DNA from 2 places in the Actinoplanes sp. NPDC023801 genome. Region 2 is predicted to be linked to the other one. Evidence: riboswitches for the same ligand, from Rfam matches in the RefSeq annotation. Region 2 holds a riboswitch; the other holds the start of a gene.
The links. Region 2 has a riboswitch for S-adenosylmethionine ahead of AB0G04_RS04790 (aminotransferase class V-fold PLP-dependent enzyme). Riboswitches for the same ligand answer to the same signal wherever they lie in the genome.

Region 1 (5,009 bases), on a different contig from region 2:
CCACGAATCCACCGACGCCGCCGTCGCCACCGCCGCCCATCGGGTCCTCACCGCGCTGTACCCGGCCCAGACCGACCGCCTCCGGACCCAGTACGACGAGTATCTGGCCGGGATCCCGGACGGCCGTGCCGAACGCGGCGGTGTCGCGGTCGGTGAACAGACCGCCGCCGCCATGCTCGCCTCCCGTGCCGGCGACGGGGCCTTCGGCGTCGAGGCGTTCCCGGTCTCCACCGAACCCGGCCGGTGGCGCCCCACCCCGCCCACCTTCGCCAACTCCGGCGCCTGGTCCGCCGACCTGCGGGCGTTCGTCCTGCCCCGTAACGACATGTTCCGCACCGCTGGGCCGCCCGCTCTCACCAGCGCCGCCTACACCCGCGATCTCAACGAGGTGAAGGCGGTCGGCGGGGCCGCGAGCACCGTGCGCACCGCCGACCAGACCGACGCGGCCCGGTGGTGGCACGACCGCAAGCTCGGCCTGTGGGAGATCAACCGGCAGCTCGCCGTCACGCAGCGTCTCAGCGTCGTCCAGTCGGCCCGCCTCCTCGCGATGGTGAACGTCGCGGCGTCGGACGCCAACACCGCCTGCTTCAACGAGAAACGCCACTGGGGCTTCTGGCGCCCGGTCACCGCGGTTCAGCTCGCCGACACCGACGGCAACCCGGACACCACGGCCGATCCGTCGTGGATGCCGCTGCTGATCACGCCGGGCAGCCCCGACCACACGTCCGGCCACGCCTGCACCACCGGCTCCAACATGGTGATCCTGCGGATGTTCTTCGGCCGCGACGACATCGCGTTCCACGCCACCAGCGAGGCCACCGGCACCACCCGCCACTTCGCCGGCTTCTCGAGTGCCCTCGAGGAACTGATCAACGCCCGCGTGTGGGGTGGCGTCCACTTCCGCTCCGCCGATACCGCCGGGGCCGTGGTCGGCGCGAGAACAAGCGTCTACCTCTACCTGCACGAGTTCCGCCGCCGCTGAACCGCGTGGTGACCTGCGGTTTGTATCGGGGCGCAGGTCACCACAGAGGGGCGGCCGAGCTGTTCTGCGTCCGTACGCCCAAAGGCCTTGATCTTCCGACCGTGTTCCTCGGTGACCGCGGCGGGACCTGGCGCCCGGCGGCCGAAGGCGTGCGTGAGCTGACGTCACGGCACCTGGGACGCGACGCCGCGACCCGCTGCGTCGGCTTCGTGCGCAACGTCGTGCCGGTGGGCGACGAGTCGTATCGGCTCCCGGTTCCCGAGGCTCACGTCCCGGTGTTCGTGCCGCGCGACCCTTCGCTGCTTCCGGTGGACGGATCCGGCAGCTGGGTCGGTGCCTCCGACGCGCCCGCACTGCTGGCCGAACGCCACTGGTGGCTCATCGCGTGCGAGGCACTCGGCTGGCCACACGACTGACCCAGCCGGGTTTGAACTTGATTGTTCGGACACGAGAAATTCACGGACATCATGATCTGGCGACGTTCGGCTCCCGTAGATCTGTGTCGTCCGAATCGGACGAAACAAAGGAGCCGCCATGCCCCTCCCCCGTCCCCTGATCGCCGGCCTCGCCGCTGCCGTAATCACTATCGGTCTGCTGGGTTCCCCCGCCCAGGCCGCCCCGACCGGCATCCCGTCGAAGTCGACGGCACAGACCTACCTGAACGCACTGACCGTCGCCGCCGAGGCGAACGCGGGCACCTACGATCGGGAGCTGTTCCCGCACTGGATCACGATCTCCGGTACCTGCAACACGCGCGAGACCGTCCTCAAGCGGGACGGCAGCAGCGTCGTGACCAGTTCGGCGTGCGCCGCGACGTCCGGCCGGTGGTACTCCCCGTACGACGGCGCGACCTGGACCGCGGCCTCCGACGTCGACATCGATCACGTGGTGCCGCTGGCCGAGGCGTGGCGTTCCGGCGCGAGCGCCTGGACCACCAGCAAGCGGCAGACTTTCGCCAACGACCTGACCCGGCCGCAGCTGATCGCCGTCACCGACAACGTGAACCAGTCGAAGGGCGACCAGGACCCGTCGACGTGGCAGCCGTCGGTCACGTCGTACCGCTGCACGTACGCCCGGATGTGGATCGTGGTCAAGTATCACTACGCGCTGAAGGTGCAGTCGTCGGAGAAGACGGCGCTGCAGACGATGCTCAACACCTGCTCCAGCTGACGTCACGGGGCGCCGCTCCGGCGGCGCCCTGTCCCGTTTCGGACAACCGGTGCTCGAGGTAGGCGCGGCACTCCGGCCATTCCTCGACGACCACCGAATAGAGCGCGGAATCGCGCAGCATCCCATGCTCCCCCGGCGCCCAGGACCGGGACCAGTTGCGCAGCACACCCTCGAAACGCGCGCCGGTCCCGGCGATCGCGGCCCGGGACCGGGCGTTGCGGGCGTCGGTGCTCAACCCGACCCGCACGACCCGCCACACCTCGAACGCCTGCCGGAACAGCAGGTACTTCGCCTCCAGGTTGAGTCCGGAACCCTGCGCGGAGGCGGCCAGCCAGGTGAAACCCACGTCGATCTGGGCGAGCCGGTCACCACCGGGGAACGGGCGCGGGTCCCAGTAGGCGGTCACCCCCACCGCCCGGCCGGTCCGCAGACAGATCTGGGCGTACGGGAGAAGCCGTCCCGTCGCTGCGGTGGTGAGCTGCTCCTCGACGTAGGCGGCGGTGGTCCCGGCGGTCGGCACCCAGGTCCACGCGTACCGGCCGCGGTCCTCGCCGGCGGCCGCCGCCAGGCCGGGGACATGCCGCCGGTGCAGCGGCTCGAGGCGGACGAGACGGCCGTGCAGAACAGGATGATCCATGAGGGTCCCTCTGGTTCGCGGCTTGCCCGGCACGCCACGCGCCGGACCCGGTCATCACCCGGGGCACCCCGCCCGCGCCGCGGAGGGTTGCCGGCCAGCGAGCCGGGGCTTGACGCTGACACTCATGACCTGACGGGCAACATACCACTGATCCTCAACGGACAACGGGCACGTGGTGCAGGCCGCCGGCGGTCGGCAGCAGGTAGGCGTTCCAGGCCTGGTTGTCCGGGGTGACGTCCGCATCGAGCTCGAACCCGATGACCGCCGAAGTGAACGGGACCTCGGCGAAGACGGCCCGCCCGAGCCCGGCAAGCCATTCGTCGAGCGTCGTCCGCCATGCCAGCGACCGCTCGTCGCCGTCCGGCCCGAACGGGAAGCCGCCGATCCGGCGGTCGGTGCGGTGCAGCGCGCCGAGCGGCAGGCAGAGACCCAGATGGTCGGCGCCGAGGGGCCCGTCGGCGCGGTAGGGGATCAGCCGGCAGACGACCCGGTGCCCGCCGGGGACGACGACGGTGCCGGCGAGATCGCCCGGCTCGTCGAGCGCGACGGCCTCCGGTTCCCGCGGTGTCTGCCCGGCCGGGTCCCGGTGACGGTCCGGGTACCAGCCGTCGATGCCGGCGACCCGGGTCAGCGCCCGCGCAGCCCGGCCGAGGACGGCATCGTCCCGCGCGCCGAACTCGAGATACAGCTCGTAGTAGCCGCCGCTCCAGTTCTCCGGGTCGGTGAACGATGCGGGGTCCGCTCTGCGCCGTGGTGTGGTCACGCCGCCGAAGCCTAAACCGCGGCGTCACCGGTCCGGCGGGCGGCGAGCATCACCGCGGCATGGTCCGTCCGGTGGGCGGCGAGCACCACCGCAACCTCCTCCGTCCGGCGGGCGGCGAGCATCACCGCGGCCTCGTCGAGGACGGCTGCGGTGCCGGTGAGCGAACCGTTGACGATCAACGCGAAGACCAGCTGGCGGCCACCGGCGTCGGTGACGTACCCGGAGAGCGCGTTGACGCCGGTCAGCGTGCCGGTCTTGGCGCGCACGTTGCCGGCCGCCGGGGTGTCGCGCATCCGGTCACGCAGCGTGCCACCGACCATCGGGTCCGGGTCGCCGGCGACCGGGAGGGCCGCCCGGAACGCCGGGAACCAGGTTCTCCGCCGCGCCTGCCGCAGCAGGGTGACGACTTGGGCGGCGGTCACCCAGTTGCGGCGGCTCAAACCCGAGCCGTCACCCATGGTGAGCAGCCGGGTATCGACGCCGAGGCGGCCGAGGGCGGCGGTGGCGGCGGCCAGCCCGCTCGGCCAGCTTCCCGGCCGAGCCGGTTCAGCGGCCCGTGAGATGGCTTTGACCAGGAGCTCCGCGATGCCGTTGTTGGAGAGCTTGAGGAGCGGCGGCAGCATCTCGGCGAGCGGCGGTGAGACGTGAGCGGCGAGGTGGCGGAATGCCGGAGGCACCGGCCCTCTGGCCGTACGTCCACCGACCGTGACCCCGTGTCGCTGGAGCGCCGCCCGGAACAGCCCGGTCGTCGCCGCGGCCGGATCCGGGACGGCGGCCAGGGCGGTTCCGGACCGTCCGGCGGCCACCGAGCCACGCAGCGTGACTGTCGAGGTTCCGTGCGCCCGCACCGCGCTCACCGTGTCACCGCTGCCGCCGGTGACCGCCCGGTTGACGACCCGGACCTCCACGACCGGCGGCCACACCCGCACGACGGGTGGCCGCCCGGCCACGCCCCGGTAGCGGATCTCGACGGCCGCGTTGTCATACCGTCCGTCAGCCGCGAATGTCAGCGCCGAGACCGGAGCCGTGAACGACTCGTCCTGCCAGCTCCAGTCCAGGCCGAGCGGCACCCGGTCGAACCACGAGTCGTCGGCGACCAGCCGGTCGTAGCGTTTCGCCCCGGCCCGGGCCACCGTCGCGGCGAGCCGGTCGATCCGCTCGTACGTCAGCGTGGGGTCGCCCTGTCCGTGCAGATGGAGGCTGCCTCCGGCGGCCCGGACCGTGGTGCGGAACCGGTGGCCCGGCCCGAGGACCTCGAGGGCGGCGGCCGCGGTGAGCAGCTTCTGGTTCGACGCGGGAAGCACGCGCAGCCCTGCATTGCGCTGGTAGAGGCCGGCACCCGTGGCCGCGTCGCGCACGTCGGCGGCAATGGTGGCCCCGGCCAGCCGCGGGTCGGCCAGGATCCGGTCCAGCTCCGCGCGGAGGGTCCCGTCCGCGCCGCTCGGAGCACCGGCGGC
Region 2 (5,009 bases):
CGGCCACCCGCCGTTAACCTGCGCGGACCACCATCCGGCGATGACCGCTGTTCTCGCACCCACCCGGGCCCTGCTGGCGCGGGCCGTCGCCGAGTCCCTGATCGGTGACAGCGGCAATCGCTGGCGGCACACCGCCGGTGTGGCCGAGAAGGCGGGTGAGCTCGCCGACCGGCTCGGCCTCGACCCGGACGTCCTGGTGGCGGCCGCGTGGCTGCACGACGTCGGCTATGCGGCGCCGATCGCGCTGACCGGTTTCCACCCGCTCGACGGTGCCGTGCACCTGAGCGCCGAGGGCTGGCCGGCCCGGATCGCCGGACTGGTCGCTTTCCACTCCGGCGCCCGGTTCGTGGCCGCGGCCCGCGGTCTCGGCGAGCAGCTGGCGGCGTTCCCCGACGAGCGCAGCCTGATGGCCGACGCGCTGACGTACGCCGACCAGACGACCGGCCCCAGCGGCCTGCGGGTCGACCCGGAGGCGCGCTACACCGAGATGCTGCTGCGCCACGGTCCCTGCTCGTGGAACGCGAAGGTCGACGGCGCCCGCCGCCCGCACCTGCGTGGGGTCACGGCCCGCGTCGAGCACGCGCTAGCCGCCTAGGGCCCTCAGGAAACCGGCGAGCGCCTGCCGGTACGGCCCGAGCGTGCGCAGGTCGACATACTCCTCCGGCCCGTGCTGCCCGTCGCCGCCCGGCCCGAAGATGACCGCGTCCACGCCCTCCGCCGAGTAGAAGCGCCCGTCGGCCGCCCCGTGCTTGCGCAGCAGCGACCCGTCGAAGCCGGCATCGCGTGCCGCCGCCTGCAACAGCCGCACCTCGGGGCTGTCCGGATCGGCGTGATGCGGCGCTCCGACGGCCTCCACCACCACGTCGGCCTCACCACCCGTGACGGCCCGCAGGTGGGCCGCCACCTCGTCGGGCCCGCGCCCGGCGAGATCGGGGTCCGACGGCGGGAACCGGATGTCGAGCAGCGCCGACGCCGCGGCCGGCACCACGTTGGCGGCCCGGTTCGGGGTCTCGATCCGGGCCACGTTGACGGTCGTCACCCATTCCTCCGCGGCCGGCACCGGATAGCGGTCGAGCAGCCGCCGCACCGCCCCGGTCACCGTCAGCAGCGCGTTGGAGCCGAGCCACGGGTAGGCGGCGTGCGCGGTGCGGCCGGTCGCCGACAGCCGGGCCCGGATGATGCCCTTCGACTCGGTGACCACCCGCAGGCCGCTCTGCTCACCGATGACGACGAACCCGGCCCGGACCCCCTGCGCCACCTGGTACCCGGTCCCGTCGAAGCCGCCCACCTCCTCGTCGGTGACGAGCTGCAGCCCGAGCCCGTACGGCAGCGTGCCGGCCACCTCCCGGAACACCCGGGCCATCACCAGGGCAGCGGCCTTCATGTCGTGGGTGCCGCGCCCGTAGAGGCGGTCGCCGTCGAGCCGGGCGGTGAACTGGTGCGGCTCGCCGGGAACCACGTCCAGGTGCGCGTTGAGGATCACCCGCGGTGGCAGGCCGTCGCGGGTGACGAGCGCGCTCGGCTTGCCACCGGACTCGAACCGGCGTATCCGGAAGCCGGGGCCGGCGACGGCGAGCACCAGTTCCAGCGCGCGCCGCAGGTCGTCCGGGCGATCGGCGGTCGAGCGGATCCCGATCAGCTCGGCAAGCTGCTCCATCGGCCGAACCTACCGCGGGATCCGTTCACCCGCCTCGATCGCGACGGCGAGCCTGTTGCCGGCCGGCGGCAGCGGGCAGGTGGCGAACTCGGTGTAGGCGCACGGCAGGTTCGTGGCCCGGTTGAAGTCCAGCTCGACGGCACCGTCCGCGGCGGGCGGGGCGATGAACAGGCTCCGGTTCGCGGCGTAGGTGGTCAGCCCGGACGTCGCGTCGGTGAACAGCACGAACAGCGACCCCGGCGCCGCACCGTTGAACACGGTGAGCGAGAACGTCTTCCCGCCGATCCCGAACTCGACCCGGCCCGGTGACTCGTAGACGTGCTCGATGCCCTCGGCGACCGAACCCACGGTGATCGGCTCCGGCTCGTCGAACGGCAGGTAACGCCCGGCCACCACCCACTTCTCGTCGGCGGGGTAGGCGGGTGTGCCGGGGTAACCGGTCAGCACCGGGTTCGCCGGGTTCCGTGGCCGCACCACGTCGTACCCGCCACGGCGGGCGATCTCGATGCGGATGTCGCCGTGTTCCACGGTGCGGTCGGCGCGCTCGGCAAGCGGCTCGAACGTGTGCGTGCCGGTGACGGTGGCGCCGTCCACGACGATCGACTCGCCGCCGCCGAGCGCCACGGTCACGCCGGCCGGGCTGGTGCTCCACTCACCCGGCGCGTCCGGGAAGCTCCGCGGCTCCTCGGTGAGCCAGTGCAGGCCGGTGATGGAGAGGAAGCCGTGCGGGTCGGCGCGCCGTTGCTCGTGGCCGGCGTGCCATTGGTCCCACTGCTCCTGGAACGAGGTCGTCATGGAGCATGACCCTAATCTCTACTTGCGGCATGGGATATGGCCGTGCGCTGTGACTTCTGCTAATTTCGACGGCAGGTCATGAGTGCCAGCGCGAAGCCCCGGCTTGCTGGCCGGCAACCCTTCCGTTCGCGACGGGGTGCCCCGGGTGAGGACCGGGCCGGTGTCGCCCGACACCGGCAAACGGCGAACCCGTGGAGGCGCGGTCATGTCCTTTTCCCCTCTCGATGTCATCGGTGACGGCAGCGACTTCGTGCACCTCGACTACGCGGCCTCGGCCCCCTGCGTGCGGGCGGCCGCCGACGCCGTCGCGGATCTGCTGCCGCGGTACGGCAGCGTGCACCGGGGCACCGGGGTGCGGTCACAGGCGTCCACCGTCGCGTACGAACTCGCGCGCGACGTGGTCGCCGAGTTCACCGGAGCCCGCCCCGGCGACACGGTGATCTTCACCCGGAACACCACTGACGCGCTGAACCTGCTGGCCCGCGCCCTTCCGCCGGGCACCACGACGGTGCACTTCGACGGCGAGCACCACGCCAACCTGCTGCCCTGGCCGAACCCGCTGCGCCTGCCCGCCCCGGCCTCACCGGACGAGGCGGTCAGCGCGCTCAAGTCGGCGCTCGACGGTCTGACCGGCCCGGCCGTGCTGACGGTCACCGGGGCGAGCAACGTGACCGGCGAGCTGTGGCCGGTCCGGGAACTCGCCGGCGTGGCCCACTCGTACGGCGCCCGCGTGATCGTCGATGCCGCCCAGCTGGCCCCGCACGTGCCCGTCGACCTCGACGACCTGGACGCCGACTATCTGGCCTTCTCCGGTCACAAGCTGTACGCCCCGTTCGGCGCCGGAGTGCTCGCCGGCCGATCCGACTGGCTGGACGCGGCCGACCCGTACCTGGCCGGTGGCGGTGCCAGCGCTGCCGTCGGTGACCGGCCCGGTGATCTGACCTGGGCGACGGGGGCGGCCCGGCACGAGGGCGGTACCCCCAACCTGCTCGGCGCCGTGGCGCTGGCCGCCGTCTGCGAGGCCCTCACCACGGCCGGCCGGCACGAGGTGCGCGTCCACGAGCAGAAGCTGCTGGCCCGGCTCCGTGCGGGTCTGACCCGGGTGCCCGGCGCGACCGAGGTCAGCCTGTTCGGCCCGGACCACCCGCGGGTCGGCATCGTGTCGCTGGCCCTGCCGGGGCACGACCCGGCCGAGGTGGCCCGCCGGCTGGGGCGGGAGCACGGCATCGGCGTCCGGGCCGGGCAGTTCTGCGCCCATCCGCTGGTCCGCCGGCTGTCCGGGGCCGGCCGGACCGGCGCCTGCGGTGACGGCGTGCCCGGCCTGCTGCGCATCAGCTTCGGCCTGGGCAGCACCGGAACCGACGTGGACCGGGTGGTGACCGCGCTGGCCGCCGTGCTGGCAACGGAATCCGGGACTGATCGCACCTGAGCCACGGCCGCCGACTTCGACCGGATGCTCAAAGCCTGCTTCGAGGGAGTTCACCTGCGCGAAACCATCGGGGCATCCGTGGCCGGTTAGAGTCCGGCCATCCTCGACAACGTTGATCCCTTCATCGGTACGGCGGCCACCGATCTGCCCCGGGCACACGGTCTCGCCGCTACCTGGTGGTGGCCGAAACCGCAGGTGGGTAACACCCACCCGGGCGCCACCTCCCCCCTCGGCATGGTCTCCGCGTGCGCCTACTCGGGGGCGTACCCGACGGGATACGGCCGGTACGCCAAGAACACCGAGGGCGTGCCGGAGGAGATGTTCGAACGGCACCAGGCCTCCGGCTTCACCCATTTCCAGCAGTCCGGCACCGGCGCGATCCGCAAGTACTACAACTACGTGCGGGTCACCCCGATGGTGCAGCCCCTCGACGACCTCGGTCAGTCGTGGCCGCTGGAGGACGAGCGGGCCGAGGCCGGCTACTACGCGGCCAACCTCGACACCGGGGTGCGCTGCGAGATAACGGTGGGGGAGAAGGTCGCGGTCCACCGCTACACGTTCCCCGACCACCACAGCGCCCGGGTCGTCATCGACCTGTCCTGCGGGGGGCTCGGCATCGACCTGGGCCGGACCATCCCGCTGCGCGCGCAGGCCGAGAGCATGGGTCACGGCCGCGCCCAGGGCACCGTGGTGATGGAGGGTATCCCGCTCTCGGTGTACATCGAGGTGGAGAGCCCCGGCTGGCGGCAGATGCTCTGGTACGACCGGCGGCTCATCCCGGGCGGCACCCGCCTCGACTTCGACAGCATCCGGCACACCACGCTGCGCCCGTTCGGGATGCTGTTCATGGGAGCGGCCCGCGCCGGGCAGACCATCGAGGTCCGGATGGGCTTCTCGTTGCGCGGCTGCGACCAGGCCCGGCAGAACCTGGAACGCGAGTGCGGCACCGGCGTCGCTGCGTTCGAGACGGTCCGGGCGCGGACCCGGTCGAGCTGGCGCGACCACCTCGGCCGGATCCAGGTCGACGGTGGCACCCAGGCCCGGCGGACCGTGATGGCGACCGCGCTGTACCACTCGCTGGTCAAGCCGTGCATCGCCGCCGACGAGAGCCCCAGCTGGCCCGATCCC

Region 1: it holds a riboswitch for S-adenosylmethionine, as region 2 does, so the genes downstream of both, AB0G04_RS22035 (GNAT family protein) here and AB0G04_RS04790 (aminotransferase class V-fold PLP-dependent enzyme) in region 2, are expected to answer to the same signal.

Annotation. Positions count from the first base shown of each region.
Region 1 covers NZ_JBFAAI010000012.1:50,804-55,812, forward strand. The annotation lists gene AB0G04_RS22020 (phosphatase PAP2 family protein) at 1-982, shown strand, start outside; gene AB0G04_RS22025 (hypothetical protein) at 1,084-1,398, shown strand; gene AB0G04_RS22030 (HNH endonuclease family protein) at 1,517-2,152, shown strand; gene AB0G04_RS22035 (GNAT family protein) at 2,133-2,789, opposite strand; SAM riboswitch class IV at 2,803-2,919, opposite strand; gene AB0G04_RS22040 (hypothetical protein) at 2,944-3,552, opposite strand; gene dacB (D-alanyl-D-alanine carboxypeptidase/D-alanyl-D-alanine-endopeptidase) at 3,564-5,009, opposite strand, start outside.
Region 2 covers NZ_JBFAAI010000002.1:57,578-62,586, reverse strand. The annotation lists gene AB0G04_RS04805 (HD domain-containing protein) at 41-595, shown strand; gene AB0G04_RS04800 (M20/M25/M40 family metallo-hydrolase) at 584-1,657, opposite strand; gene AB0G04_RS04795 (DUF1684 domain-containing protein) at 1,667-2,452, opposite strand; SAM riboswitch class IV at 2,527-2,641, shown strand; gene AB0G04_RS04790 (aminotransferase class V-fold PLP-dependent enzyme) at 2,658-3,881, shown strand; gene AB0G04_RS04785 (GH92 family glycosyl hydrolase) at 3,981-5,009, shown strand, end outside.